2 regions of the Exiguobacterium sp. s11 genome follow, and region 2 is predicted to be linked to the other one. Evidence: riboswitches for the same ligand, from Rfam matches in the RefSeq annotation. Region 2 holds a riboswitch; the other holds the start of a gene.
What was found. Region 2 has a riboswitch for S-adenosylmethionine ahead of metK (methionine adenosyltransferase). Riboswitches for the same ligand answer to the same signal wherever they lie in the genome.
Positions count from the first base shown of each region.

Region 1 (7,452 bases), 450 kb from region 2:
CGACGCGGTAGAAAACGCGTCGAAAAGATATACCAGGCATTCCCGAAGCCAGGAACGATGAACGTTTTCCCCTTCATATAGCCGCGGTAGGCGATGCGCGCAACCGTCGGAGCATCCATGACACCAGGTCGCAAGAACAAGCGTGACTGTTCGAGATTTGCTGCTGATTCGAAACCGGTATGGGTCGCGCCTGGACAGACAACGCTGACTTGAATCCCGTCTTGTGCGAGTTCTTCCTTCAAGCCTTCCGAGAAATGAAGGACATAGGCTTTTGTCGCGTAGTAGACACTCAGCCATGGACCACCTTCAAACGCAGCCGTTGATGCGAGATGGACGATACGTCCTTTGATTCCCTGTGCTTTCATGCGAGAGGCATAGACCTTCGTTACGTGTGTTAATGCTTCGATATTCAAGGCAATCATCCGGGACTCGTCTTCGAACGAGGTCTCAAGGAAAGAACCAAAGACGCCGATCCCGGCGTTGTTGATGACGCAGTCGACCGGAATCTGTTCCGTTGCCCGAAATAGTGCGAGACGATGCGTCGGCTGCGTTAAGTCATACGGAAAGACGGTTGCCGTTCCCCCGAGTCGCTCGACATGGAACTTCGTTTCGAAGAGTGCTGTCGCATCGCGTCCGACGAGCAAGACGTGATCCCCTTGCTTGGCATGCAGATAAGCAAATTCACGACCAAGACCTCTTGAAGCACCTGTGATTAAGACATGCATCCGATTTCCTCCTCCTGTAATCGATTCGATGAAAAAAAGCGATCGAGCCAATGCTCAACCGCTTTGAGATGATGAATTATAGGTAAGATCCTGCGCCGACAAGGCGTGAACCCCAGTACCCTGATTTGAAGCTTGAGTATTTAACGCCACCTGTTTCTGAGTTGACCATGCTTGACTTGCTTGTTGCGATCCCAACGTGTTGAATGCCGCTACCGTGTGAGAAGAAGACAAGATCTCCTGGCTGTACTTTAGAAACGCTGACTTTCTTAGAAGAAGAATATTGTGAAGAAGACGTACGTGGTAATGTTTTACCAGCCGCTTTCTTGTAGACGTAGCTTGTGAAACCAGAGCAGTCGAATCCACGAGTCGTCGTTCCGCCCCATACATATGGTGTACCTTTATGTTTTGCTGCTTCGCTTAGGATTTTAGTCCGTTTAGAAGATGTGCTCGTTGTTTTTTTAGCGCTTGAAGATGATTTGTATGTCTTTGTGTACTGTGAGTAGACATAGCGTGTTTTACCGCCGTATGAGATTTTTGTCCAGCTGCCTGACTTGCCTTTATATGTAAAGACTTGACCAGCGTTGACTTTCCCGACGATGCTTGCTTTCGTAGAAGGTGCTGTCCGAACACGAAGACCGTTGTCCGTGATCTTGACTTTCGTGACTGTTGCTGCTTCAACTTTACCTGTACCCACTGATGTAAAACCTGAAACCACTAAGGCTGCTGTCGCGATCGATGCTAGAAAACGTTTCATGTTAAGAATTCCTCCGTTTAATGTAGTGTGTTGCGTCCGTAAGTTATATGATGAAATCATTAAGTGTTTGGTTAAGCAGTGAACCTTACAACTGTGTAAGAATTTTGTCTGCAGGAATATCTTAGCATGCGCACACTTGAAAACGTTTTTTCAGTTAGAAGACAAAATAGATGTTTTTGTAACATAACTGAAATAATATCCTTGAATATTACAAAGTAAGAAACGCAAAGGATTGTTGACGACGAATTCAAAAAAATATGATACCTTTAGTTCACGAATAAAATTACATACCTCCTGATGTATGTATGGAAGTATGCTGAATGCAGTTGAATTTATAAAGAATAGGTGAAGAACATGCCAACAACTGATAAAAAAGATAAACCAGAACGTTCCTATACACTGGCTCAATTGAGCCAACTGACATTAAAAGAACTTTATGAAATCGCAAAGACGAAAAATGTCCCACAATACCGGGAAGCCCGTAAACGCGAGTTGATGTTCAAGATTTTAAAAGCACAGGCTGAATCGACTGGTCTTTATTTCCTCGAAGGGGTACTCGAAGTCATCCCTGGCAATCCACAAATGCAAAACGATGGTGGCTTTGGCTTCCTTCGTCCTATCAATTATTCCCAATCCTCTGAAGATATTTATATCGCAGCATCTCAAATCCGACGCTTTAATCTACGTAATGGTGATGTCGTCACAGGTAAAGTCCGTCCACCGAAGGAAAACGAACGGTTCCAAGGGTTACTTAGCGTGGAAGCCGTTAACGGTGAAGCACCGGATACTGCCCGTAACCGGTTATTTTTCCCGGCACTGACACCAATTTATCCGGACCGATTGATGCGACTTGAGACAGAACCACGCCATCTATCCGTTCGTGTCATGGATATGATTGCACCGGTTGGATTTGGTCAACGTGGTTTGATCGTCGCACCGCCAAAAGCAGGGAAGACGTCACTCCTTAAAGAAATCGCAAACTCGATTCAGGAGAATCATTCGGATGTCGAACTAATCATTCTCTTGATTGATGAGCGACCTGAGGAAGTAACGGACATTGAGCGTTCGGTTCCAGGAGCAGACGTCGTCAGCTCGACGTTTGACGAAACACCGGACAACCACGTCCGAATTTCTGAACTGGTCCTCGAGCGGGCGATGCGGCTTGTCGAACACAAGAAGGATGTCGTCATCTTGATGGATTCGATCACGCGTCTAACACGGGCCTATAACTTAACGGTACCGCAAAGTGGTCGGACGCTCTCGGGCGGAATTGATCCGGCTGCGTTCCATAAGCCAAAACGGTTCTTTGGTGCAGCGCGAAACATCGAACACGGTGGTAGTTTGACGATTCTTGCGACAGCACTCGTCGAGACAGGATCGCGCATGGATGACGTCATCTATGAGGAATTCAAAGGAACTGGCAACATGGAACTGCATCTCGATCGTAAGTTGTCAGAGCGTCGAATCTTCCCAGCGATCGACATTCGGAAGTCCGGTACACGGAAGGAAGAACTGTTGCTTCCGAAAGAGCAGCTTGATGCGCTTTGGGCGATTCGCCGGACGATGAACGAGTCGAACGAGTTCGTCGATACGTTCCTGCGTAAGATTCGTGATACGAAAAATAATGAAGAATTTTTCGTCGTACTTGAGAAAGAACAGAAGAAGGCGGTCCGACGCGCGCCAGCTAAACCACGTACCGTCAAGAAGGAAACGACGACAGAAAAATAACTATTGCGACGCATAAAAAAATCGTTTAGTATAGGAAGGTAACTTACTCTGGCTCAGCAAATGAACCAGGGCGGAAGGAGAGAAATCAACCATGAAACAAGGAATTCACCCTAACTACAACAAAGTAGTATTTATGGATTCAACGACTGAGTACAAATTCTTAAGCGGTTCTACTCGTTCTTCGAACGAAACGATCACTTGGGAAGATGGTAACGAGTACCCACTCATCCGTGTGGATGTGTCTTCAGACTCGCACCCATTCTACACAGGTCGTCAAAAGTTCAACGCGGCAGATGGTCGTGTCGATCGCTTCAACAAAAAATACGGCCGCAAGTAATTACTTGTTGGTTCTTAAAAAACAGCCTGCCTCCATTACGGAAGCAGGCTGTTTTTGTATAGACTGAATTGTGAACGATAAGTGAGATACGTCTTCAAGACGAACGAGAAGGCGATTCCGCCAGCAATCCCGATTAAATAGGGCATGACTTCCGGATGTGCCAAGACATAGTCCATGACTTTATGGAACGAGAGATGGCGGCCGACGAAGTAACCGGCACCTAAGAACACGCTGATCCAAATCAAGGCACCTGTATACGCATAACTCGCAAAAACGCGAAACGGCATTTTTGAGACGCCTGCAAAAAAGGCAGAGAGTTGGCGGAGACCAGGTATGTAGTAACCGATGATCAAGACCGATTTTCCGTAACGACGAAAACCGGCTTCAGCGGAAAGAATATGTTTTTCTGAGATACGCATTTTCGGTCCAACGCGGTGTAGTAGTGGCATACCGAGTTTTAATCCGAGTAAATAGCTGATCGTCATCCCGATGCAACTGCCGGCGTAAGCGGCGAGAATCGTACCGACGAGTGGTAGATTGCCTTGATGCATCCAAAATCCGGACAAAACGAGCAGGGTCTCATCAGGAACCGGCAATCCCACGATACCACCTGCGAGAAGGACGGAGAGACCAAGGGCACCATATTGGTGCAGGATGTCATGTAAGAGATGATGAATCGGGGACACCTTCTTTCGTGAGAATCTTCTTCTTCAGTGTACAGGAAATAGGGGGCAGTTGGAATGAAAGGACAAAAATTCTAGGGAAAGAAAAAATGAATTTTGATTTCCGGAAGTCAACCCTTTTTCTCGATACCGTTTCGGGCTATACTCGTTAAAGTGACTATTTTTAGAGGACGGTGTCGGACGATGATGCATGTAATAAATCAGTACGGCTGGATCGAAGTAATTTGTGGCAGTATGTTTTCCGGGAAATCGGAAGAGTTGATTCGTCGTGTCAGACGGGCGCAGTACGGCAAACTGCCCGTGCAAGTATTCAAGCCGGCAATCGACGACCGGTACCATGAAGAGCATGTCGTCTCTCACGTTGGCAACTCTGTCGTAGCGATTCCGATGGCGACGAGTCGTGATCTCTACGCGGCAGTAGCAGAAGAAACACAAATCGTTGGCATTGATGAAGTTCAATTCTTTGATGATGAGATCGTACAAGTCATCGAAGCACTCGCACAAGACGGAAAACGCGTCATTTGTGCAGGCCTTGATCAAGATTTCCGGGCAGAGCCATTCGGGAAAATGCCTGAATTACTGGCGCGTGCAGAATTCGTGACGAAGCTACAAGCCATCTGTCTTTCATGTGGGGATCCGGCTTCCCGGACACAACGTTTGATTGACGGGAAACCAGCGAACTACGATGATCCGATCATCCTAGTCGGAGCGTCGGAATCGTATGAGCCACGTTGCCGTCATTGCCATGAGGTACCTGGAAAACCGAAGCCGCTCCAATCGGTGCAGCACCAAGAAAATTAAAAAAAGACGTACCGATGATGGTCATCCTTTGATGTAGCAGCTATTTGCTTCCATATGGAAACGAATAGCTGTTTTTTTGATTCAGCCTGTTTCTTGCGAAAACTGACACGATTGTTCGATAAAGCGAATCGTCTCACGAACAATCAAATCCTGATCATGATCGAGTGTCGCAACGTGATACGAGTTCAGTAAACAGTAGCTTCGTTTATCATTTGTTCCGATGTGCTGGTGCAGATAATCCGAGCTCGAAGGTGGAACGACGTGATCGGTCGCTGAGTAAAGAATCAATGTCGGTAGAAGGATCGATCCAAGGCGTCCTTTTGTTTCATCCATTAGGCGAACAAGTTCGAACGCACAACGGCTCGGAACAAGATCATAGATGATTTCAAAGGCTGCTCGCTTAATGTCCGGTGCGCCTTCCGGTAAATACTCTGGACCGTCCTCGAACGAAAGTGATTCATAGGATGGAACGGAGAGTGCGGCATTGATCGTAATGATGCCGGCAAACGGAATCCCGTCAGCGGCGAGCGACAGCGCAAGCGTCGCACCCATCGATTGACCGATGACGAAGACTTGATCGCATGTTTCTTGTAAACGTTCATAGCCGTCTTGCAGGCTTTGCTTCCAACATCGAGCAGTCGATTGTTCGAACTCGCGGACGTTCGTTCCATGTCCACGTAAGCGCGGGGCATAGACGGTAAAACCTTCAGCAGCGAATGCCTCACCGACGTCCCGGACACTTTGCGGAGTGGCGTTAAAACCATGACAGATTAGAATGCCGATCGATCCACCTTGAAAATAAAACGCTTCAGCACCAGTCAATACAGGATAGTTCATCATTACTATTTTTCCTCCATTCATGAAAAAAACTCGTCGACGTCACTTCTTGGACGCCCACGAGTTTTTCACCGTATCATCCAAAGCCGCGCTTTGCTGGTCGGAGCACCTTACAAATTGCAGGTTGCCGTGAAGTCATAGAGCCAGGTCTCTCGTTCACTCTTGATAAATATCATATTGGAATTGTCGGAATAATCATTGAAACGATGGTAGCACGACCAAAAATGACTTGTCAAATCTTTCTTGACGAATCGTGATCCGTTCATTAAGCTAATTCATAACTTGTAAATCCATCGATATGCGCCAAATGGATTATTTTTGCAAAGTTGGTTGACTTTTAAAGTTTCGACCCGTAATGTAAAAATTAGTTTTACGACATAAGCAACAACGCAACAACACACATACGAATTTCATACCGCAATACTTATCCAGAGAGGTGGAGGGACTGGCCCTACGAAACCTCGGCAACAGACTCATTATGAGCACTGTGCCAATTCCATCAGACAGATGTCTGAGAGATGAGTGGAGTGGATTCTGCCACTGTGCGGATCCAGGTCTCTTCTTGTTTCTCAAGAAGGGACCTTTTTTGTTGAATGAAGGGGGAAAACGGAATGATTGCATTTCATCAAGTCAAAAAAACGTACGTCACGAAAGATCAGACGATTGCAGCGCTCGACGGTGTCGACCTGACGATCGAGAAAGGCGAAATCTTTGGTGTCATCGGCTTTAGCGGTGCCGGGAAAAGTTCACTGCTCCGCTGTGTCAATCTGTTAGAACGACCGACGTCAGGAACGGTGACGGTCGATGGGGAAGATTTAACGCAACTGTCTCCGAAAAAATTACGCCAAGCAAAACAACGGATTGGAATGATCTTTCAGCACTTCAATCTATTGAATGCGAACACGGTCTTTACGAACGTTGCAAAACCACTCGTTCTCGCAGGCGTCAAGAAAGATGAGATTCGCCGTCGGGTGACGGAGTTGCTCGAATTCGTCGATCTCGCGGACAAGGCGGATCATTATCCAGATCAATTGTCGGGTGGGCAGAAACAGCGCGTTGGTATCGCCCGGGCACTCGCGACGCAACCTTCCGTCCTTTTATGTGACGAAGCGACGTCAGCACTTGATCCCCAGACGACACATCATATTCTTCAGTTATTAAAACGGATCAATGCCGAGTACGGGATCACGATTCTTTTGATTACCCACGAGATGGGCGTCATCCGGGAGATTTGCGATCGTGTAGCCGTCATCGAAGCTGGGAAGCTAATCGAGTCAGGAACGGTCTTTGATGTCTTTTCAAACCCGCAGACTGAGACAGCGAAAAATTTCGTTCGCTCCGTCATGCATGACGAGATTCCAGCGTCGATTCGTCAGTTGATCGAGTCCCGGAATGCGCATCCAATCTATAAGATTCACTTCCTTGGACATCACACCGGACAACCACTCTTATCGCAAGTCGCAAAACGCTTCGACGTCGATGTCAATATCCTGCACGGTAGCATCACGGAGTTGCAGGAGACGCCGTTCGGCACATTACTCGTTGAACTGATCGGTGAGACGACAGAAGTGAAACGTGCCTTACACT
Region 1 covers NZ_JACSNF010000001.1:1,389,152-1,396,603, reverse strand. The annotation lists gene KNQ12_RS07290 (SDR family NAD(P)-dependent oxidoreductase) at 1-725, opposite strand, end outside; gene KNQ12_RS07285 (C40 family peptidase) at 802-1,479, opposite strand; gene rho (transcription termination factor Rho) at 1,834-3,207, shown strand; gene KNQ12_RS07275 (type B 50S ribosomal protein L31) at 3,299-3,544, shown strand; gene KNQ12_RS07270 (DedA family protein) at 3,580-4,230, opposite strand; gene KNQ12_RS07265 (thymidine kinase) at 4,414-5,028, shown strand; gene KNQ12_RS07260 (alpha/beta hydrolase) at 5,110-5,868, opposite strand; SAM riboswitch class I at 5,936-6,037, opposite strand; SAM riboswitch class I at 6,287-6,390, shown strand; gene KNQ12_RS07255 (methionine ABC transporter ATP-binding protein) at 6,477-7,452, shown strand, end outside.
Region 1: another riboswitch for S-adenosylmethionine. It lies ahead of KNQ12_RS07260 (alpha/beta hydrolase); the one in region 2 lies ahead of metK (methionine adenosyltransferase).

Region 2 (7,452 bases):
CGAAGATCATACACGGTGTCTTGACATGGGATATGACTGGTTTCAGGGATATTTTTATGCTAAACCGATGTTGATGAAAGGAAAGGCGGTCCCACCGCAACTACCGGTTTTGTTAAAAATGTTGAAATGGCTCGATACGGATGAAAAGTACGATGAGGTCGTTGATGAGATTGAAGCGAATCCCTATATTAGTATTCAAGTGTTACAGCTGATCAATTCTCCAGGAATGGGTTTACGCAATACCGTCAGTTCCGTTCGTCAAGCGATTTCACTGCTTGGCTTTTCGCAACTCAAAAGTTGGATTTCGTTGATTGTTTTACGTGAGATGAAGCTTGCTAGTCCTTATGAGTGGTCAAATGAGTTATTACGGTCCTCTTTACACTGTGCGAAGCTCTGTGAACTCTTTGCTACCGAAACCCGAACACTACAACCGGAGAGTGCTTACATGATTGGCTTGTTATCGCACATCGATGCGTTATTATCTGTTGATATTGACGATATCATCGATCAATTGCCACTCGAAGATTCTCTGAAGATTGTTCTACAAGGAAAGGATCATCCGTTTCGGGATTGTTTAGTGCTTGCGATTAGTGCAGATCGAGGTGATTTTGATCAGTTTGAACTGCTGAGTCAGCGTTTAAATGTATCACTTCCGCGAGCCTATGCATTACTGACGGAAAGTCAAGAGTGGCTCATGCAGCGAGAAAAACATATTCAAGAAGAGTCAGACTCGATCATATAACTAAAAAAGAGTTTGAAGACTTTTTTCTAGACATAAGACGACGTGTAATCATTCTCTTAACTGAGTAGGATTACACGTTTTTATTCGTCTCGAATCGCCTAATAGGAAGAATTTCTAAGGATTAAGGAGTAACTAAAAAATCTGAGTCCGTGAAGACCGGACTCAGATTTTTTAGTTACTTGATGTAAATTCGGTGTCTATCTTTTTGATGCAAGTCAGAAAACTCTACTTTATAGGCGCGGACCAGCTGACTTGATCGCATCCGTCGCACTCTCGAAACGAAGGAAATTGTTCTGGAATTTCTCAGCAAGCGAACGCGCTTGTGTGTCGTATTCGTCCGGATTCGACCAGACGCGTACCGGGTTGAGTAACTCACTTGGAACACCAGGAACTTCGAGCGGCATATGAAGTCCAAAGATCGGGTGTTCTTCTGTTGGAATCGTTGCAAGTGTGCCGTTAACGGCAGCGTTGACCATCGTCCGTGTATAAGATAGCTTCATGCGGCTACCTGTTCCGTAAGCACCGCCTGTCCAGCCCGTGTTGACGAGATAAACGGTAACACCATGACGATCAATCAATTCGCCGAGCATCGTCGCATACTTTTCAGGCATCAGTGGAAGGAATGGTGAACCGAAGCACGTCGAGAAGGTCGCTTCTGGTTCCGTGACCCCACGTTCTGTTCCAGCGAGTTTTGATGTATATCCTGATAGGAAGTGATACATCGCTTGTTCTTTCGTCAATTTGCTGATCGGAGGCAAGACGCCGTACGCATCAGCTGTCAAGAAGACAATCGTCTTCGGATGACCAGCGCGTGACGGAACAGCGATGTTATCGATTGCCGTAATCGGATAAGCAGCACGCGTATTTTCCGTCAACGATGTATCATCGTAATCAGGATGACGGGCTTCGTCGAGTACGACGTTCTCAAGGACGGTTCCGAAACGGATCGCGTCAAAGATTTGCGGTTCTTTTTCACGCGATAGATTGACCGTCTTCGCGTAACATCCGCCTTCGATGTTGAAGACACCATCGTGCGACCAACCATGCTCATCGTCACCGATCAATTGACGGCTATCATCGGCTGAAAGGGTGGTCTTACCAGTACCAGATAGACCGAAGAACAAGGCGACGTCGCCTTCGTGTCCGACGTTTGCCGAGCAGTGCATCGAAAGGACGTTTTCTTGTGGTAAGAGGTAGTTCATGACGGAAAAGATCGACTTTTTGATTTCTCCAGCGTATTCCGTTCCACCAATCAAGACGATTCGGTGTTCGAACGACATCGCGATGAACGTCTCGGAGTTCGTTCCGTCAACGGTAGGATCTGCTTTGAAATGTGGCGCGTAGACGACCGTGAACGGTTCGAAGGCAGCCACTTCAGGATACTCGCGTAAAAAGAGTTGTTTGGCAAACAGGTTATGCCAAGCATATTGTGTGAGCACACGGACCGGAAGGGTGAAGTGCGTATCTGCTCCAGCAGCAGCTTCTGTGTAGTAAAGATGATCAGCTTCGTTCATGTAACGAAGAACCTTTTGCAACAATTGTTCAAATTTGTCTCCATCCATTGGTTGGTTGACATGACCCCAATCAATGTGAGACTCGCAGGAAGAATCACGGACGATGAACTTATCTTTTGGTGAACGACCTGTAAATTTCCCCGTTTCTACAGATAATGCGCCGTTCTCAGCAAGGACACCTTCTTCGTTTCGAATCGCATGTTCGACAAGTTCAGCAACAGATAGTTGTTTGAACACATGCTCTTTCTTGAGTAGTTCTTCGATATTCAGGACCGTCATCGGCATCCTGACCCCACCTTTCCCCTACGTTGGTTTTGGCTCACTGTATTTAGTATGACACATTTATTATATATGACATACTAAAGAGAGAGCAATCATTTTCTAGTGCTGATTTCTATTTATCTGGAAACGCTTTCAGCATTAACAGTTTAACATCTCTTTCAAAAAGTTTCGACTAGAATTTGAAACCTTGCTTGACAGAGTAGTTACAACTTTATATCATGTAATTCGTAACGGATACTCTTATTCTGAGCAGGTGGAGGGAACAAGGCCCGAAGAAACCCGGCAACCGTCCTACATTAATTCACATATTAATGAGGGAAAAGGTGCTCTCCTGAAGCGAAGTAAACACTTCGAACGATAAGAGGGTAAAGGAAGAACGCACAACCTTTCCCTGACCATTTTTTGGACTTGGAAAGGTTTTTTTCATTTTACCGTCCCACTCAACTAGGGGAAATGAGTACACCGTCAAATTCTTTTTTGGGAGGGTCATACATGACAAACCTTAATCGCCGACTATTCACGTCGGAGTCAGTCACTGAAGGTCATCCAGATAAAATCTGTGACCAAATTTCGGATTCAATTCTTGATGCAATCCTCGCAGCGGATCCAAACGCGCGTGTTGCGGCAGAAACTTCTGTTACAACAGGTCTCGTTCTCGTTGCAGGTGAGATCACGACATCCACTTACGTCGACATTCCAAAAGTCGTTCGTGAAACGATTCGTGAGATCGGTTATACACGCGCGAAATACGGTTTCGACGCGGACACATGTGCTGTATTGACATCAATCGATGAGCAATCAGCAGACATCGCTCTTGGTGTAGACCAAGCGCTTGAAGCACGTGAAGGTAGCATGTCTGATGCAGAAATTGATGCAATCGGTGCAGGAGACCAAGGTCTCATGTTCGGTTACGCAACGAAAGAAACACCAGAACTCATGCCACTTCCAATCTCGCTTTCACACCGTCTCGCACGCCGTTTGGCAGAAGTGCGTAAAAACGGTCAACTCGACTACCTTCGTCCGGACGGAAAAACACAAGTCACGGTCGAATACAACGAGAACAACGAGCCGGTTCGTGTCGATACGATCGTCATCTCGACACAACACGCGGAAGAAGTTACGCTTGAGCAAATTCAAGCTGACTTGAAAGAACACGTCATCACACCGGTCATCCCGGCTGAATACATCGACGCAGCAACGAAATTCTTCATCAATCCAACTGGTCGTTTCGTCATCGGCGGACCACAAGGAGATGCTGGATTGACGGGTCGTAAGATCATCGTTGATACGTATGGTGGATACGCACGCCATGGCGGTGGAGCATTCTCTGGTAAAGATCCAACAAAAGTCGACCGTTCAGCTGCATACGCAGCACGTTACGTCGCGAAGAACCTCGTTGCTGCAGGTCTTGCAGACAAAGCAGAAGTTCAACTCGCGTACGCAATCGGTGTCGCGCACCCGGTATCAATCGCGGTTGATACATTCGGTACAGGAAAACTTCCTGAAGCACAACTCGTCGAATTGGTTGCTGAAAACTTCGATCTTCGTCCGGCTGGAATCATCAACATGCTTGATCTCCGTCGTCCGATCTATCGTCAAACAGCTGCATACGGTCACTTCGGTCGTACAGATGTTGAGCTTCCATGGGAGCAAACAGATAAAGCAGCAGTTCTTGAAGAACAGGCAAAACGTTTCGCATAATCAAAAAGTCCGAGAACCCTACGCGGGTTTTCGGACTTTTTTGTTTACGTGGAACTTTGCAGGAAACGAATGTTTTTTCTAGAAGAGGGTAAAAGTACATGAGTCGATTCGTATGAATACAAAGGGGGGTTCCGATTATGGAAATACGCGAAGCTATTCCAGCCGATGCAGGACGTATTCATGACATTGCCGTCACATCCTGGTTGGATACGTACGCAGAAATCTATTCCGAGCGCTCGAAAGCGCATTTCGTGCAGGAAGCGTATCCGCAAGAGGAGGTTGTTCGTGCGATTCGGACGGCAGAAGAAGCACGGGGAGAGTATTTTTATGTCGGAATCATCGATGAGGAAATCGTCGGTTTCATTCATGCTGTTGATGTTGAGGGAACGTGGGAAATCATTCGTCTGTACGTCTTACCGAAATATCAGCAAAACGGAATCGGACGACGATTGATCCGTGAACTCGAACGACAAGGAGCCGTCCCACTCGAAGTATATGTGGAGGCACGTAACTATAAAGCGCGTCAGTTCTTGACCTCATTCGGTTTTGAAGAACTCAGTGAGATGACGGAAGAAGTCTTTGGGCAAGTAGAATCTGTCATTCGCCTTCGCCATGTCGCCTCGTGAAATCCGTCTTGGGACGGTTTTGTGTGCGTTTGAAATAAGGTATCGTAAATAGGAAGTATGAAGTGAAGAGGTGAGTTTGTGGTTGAACAACCAACAGGAATCATCGTATTAGTCTATCCGTTACAACTGCGTGCCCGTCCGAGTGAAGCTTTGATTCGGGTACTCGAACGAGAGTATGAAGTATTGCTCGTCGACGCCCCACGTCGTATCTCGTTTGAAGAACATGGTCAACTGTTAAAAGAAGCATTACGTGAAGCCGGGAAACGCAAGCTACCGATTCATATCGTCGCCTGTAGCATGGGCGCACTCGTCGTCAATCGTCTGTTGCAAGAATATGAATTACCGGTAGCAAGCCTTGCATTCATTTCACCGTTGTTTGATTGGCACCCTTCGAAACAACTCGGAGGCGTCAAACAAGTCTTCGCAAGTGCGTTCGATCGTTTCCGGCCCGATGCGCCACTCGGTACGTTGCCGTTTGGTCAAAGTACGGAAGATACCGTTCGCATCGGTGAACTGACCTATGCACAGTACCGGGAAATCGAAGAAGAGATCGTCGTACATGACGAAGAACGAAAAAAACTGCCGCGTGTGAACTTGGCTTGTTTTTATGCACCGGACGATCAGTTCGCAGACGTCAAGCTGACACTTGAAGTATGCCGGAAAATGGGTGGCGATCAGATTTACTTACAACGTCTACACGGTTTTCCGCATTTTAGTTTCGAACGGTTGAACACACGGTTTGCAGAAAAATTAATGTTGTTCTTTAAGCTTGTTGAAGAATGAAATAACAAAAGTGATGCCTCTAAAAAAGGGGCATCACTTTTTTGTGCCCATCATCCGCGTACTTTTTTCTCGATCGCGATGATGAACGGGGGATGATTTTGTTGGTTCAAGAAGCGATACTGGAGAACGGCATAATCTTGCTGATCAAGGGCTGTGACGTAATCGAGGACAGCGTCACGTTCTCGTTTTCCTTCCAAGTGACCGTGATAGACGACGAGGACGACAAGACCGCCGGGAGCGAGGACCGGGAGGAGGGCATCGAGTGCTTCAAGCGTCTCTTCTCCGGTCGTCGTGATTGATTTGTCGCTTCCAGGCAGGTATCCGAGATTGAAGACACCAGCGCGGACAGGACGTTGTTCGTCCGAAAGACGGGCACCGACATGGATGTGGCTTTCATGGTAAAGGTCGACGCGTGCTAACATTCCGGCTTCGTCGAGACGTCGCGTCGACTCCTCAATGGCTTGTGCCTGGACGTCGAACGCAAGAACCCTTCCTTCTGGACCGACACGTTCTGCTAAAAACTGTGTATCATGTCCATTTCCGGCAGTCATATCGACGACGCAGTCTCCGGGCTCGATAACGGACTCGAGTAATTGTTTCGTATAAGGTAATACACGGGCAAGTGACATGGCATAGACTCCTGTTCCTATAGTCTGTTTTTCTAGTAATGGTTCAGTATGTGCAAGATTCTTTCTGCATTATATCATTTTTTGATTCGTTGACGAAAAGCGAAGTAGCTTGACAGTTAGGGGACGGATTGCGTAAAGTGGCAAGGTTGAGAATGAAATAGGAGGACCACAGGTATGCCAAAATTACCAAAAGCGGTCTGGATCCTCGTCCTTGCGATGGCCATCAATACGACGGGATCCTCTTTTTTATGGCCGTTTAATACATTATATATTCATGAATATTTAGGAGAGTCGATGACAAAAGCAGGGATGGCATTGTTCGTCAACTCTGCCTTAGCAATCGTCGGAAACTACTTAGGTGGAAAAGCGTTTGACCGTCTCGGTGGCAAGAAGACGCTTGTCATCAGTGTCATCGGACTTGTCCTGTCTTCCGTTGGCTTGTTGCTATTTCATCAGACGTACCTCGGATACGTCGCGATGCTTGGATTGATTGGATTCGTCGGTGGGATGGTTTTTCCGACGATCTACGCGATGACGGGTGTCATCTGGCCGGAAGGCGGGCGCCGTGCCTTTAATGCGATCTATGTCGCACAAAACGTCGGTGTAGCGCTCGGGACAGCAGTCAGTGGTCAAATCGCTGCCTTTTCGATTCAGTACATCTTCATCGCCAATCTCGTCCTCTACATCGCCTTTGCCATCATTTTGTTAGTCGGTTTATCCTGGATTCAGGCACCAGCGCGGATGCATGCGGCACATGACGAGATCGAAACGACACGCACACCCCTTGCGCGCGGTGCGGCACGGACGATGTTGCTCGTCTCGATCGGGTATGCCTTACTTTGGTTCGTTTATGTGCAATGGCAAGGAACCTTTGCCGTACACACGAAATCGCTCGGTGTCACGATTTCCGAGTACTCGATTCTTTGGACGATCAACGGAGCACTCATCGTGTTCGCACAACCTTTATTAACACCAATTCTCCGGTGGTTTGGAGATGACTTGAAGCGACAATTGATGACCGGTACAGGAATCTTCCTCTTGTCTTATCTGATCGTTCCGTTCGCAGGCGGCTTCAAGATGTTCCTCGTCGCGATGATCATTTTGACGATTGGTGAGATGTTCATCTGGCCAGCGGTTCCTGCTATGGCGGCGAGACTCGCGCCAATCGGAAAAGA
Region 2 covers NZ_JACSNF010000001.1:940,828-948,279, reverse strand. The annotation lists gene KNQ12_RS05140 (EAL and HDOD domain-containing protein) at 1-742, shown strand, start outside; gene pckA (phosphoenolpyruvate carboxykinase (ATP)) at 973-2,541, opposite strand; SAM riboswitch class I at 2,776-2,902, shown strand; gene metK (methionine adenosyltransferase) at 3,031-4,239, shown strand; gene KNQ12_RS05125 (GNAT family N-acetyltransferase) at 4,377-4,865, shown strand; gene KNQ12_RS05120 (serine aminopeptidase domain-containing protein) at 4,944-5,648, shown strand; gene mnmM (tRNA 5-(aminomethyl)-2-thiouridylate-methyltransferase MnmM) at 5,699-6,298, opposite strand; gene KNQ12_RS05110 (MDR family MFS transporter) at 6,452-7,452, shown strand, end outside.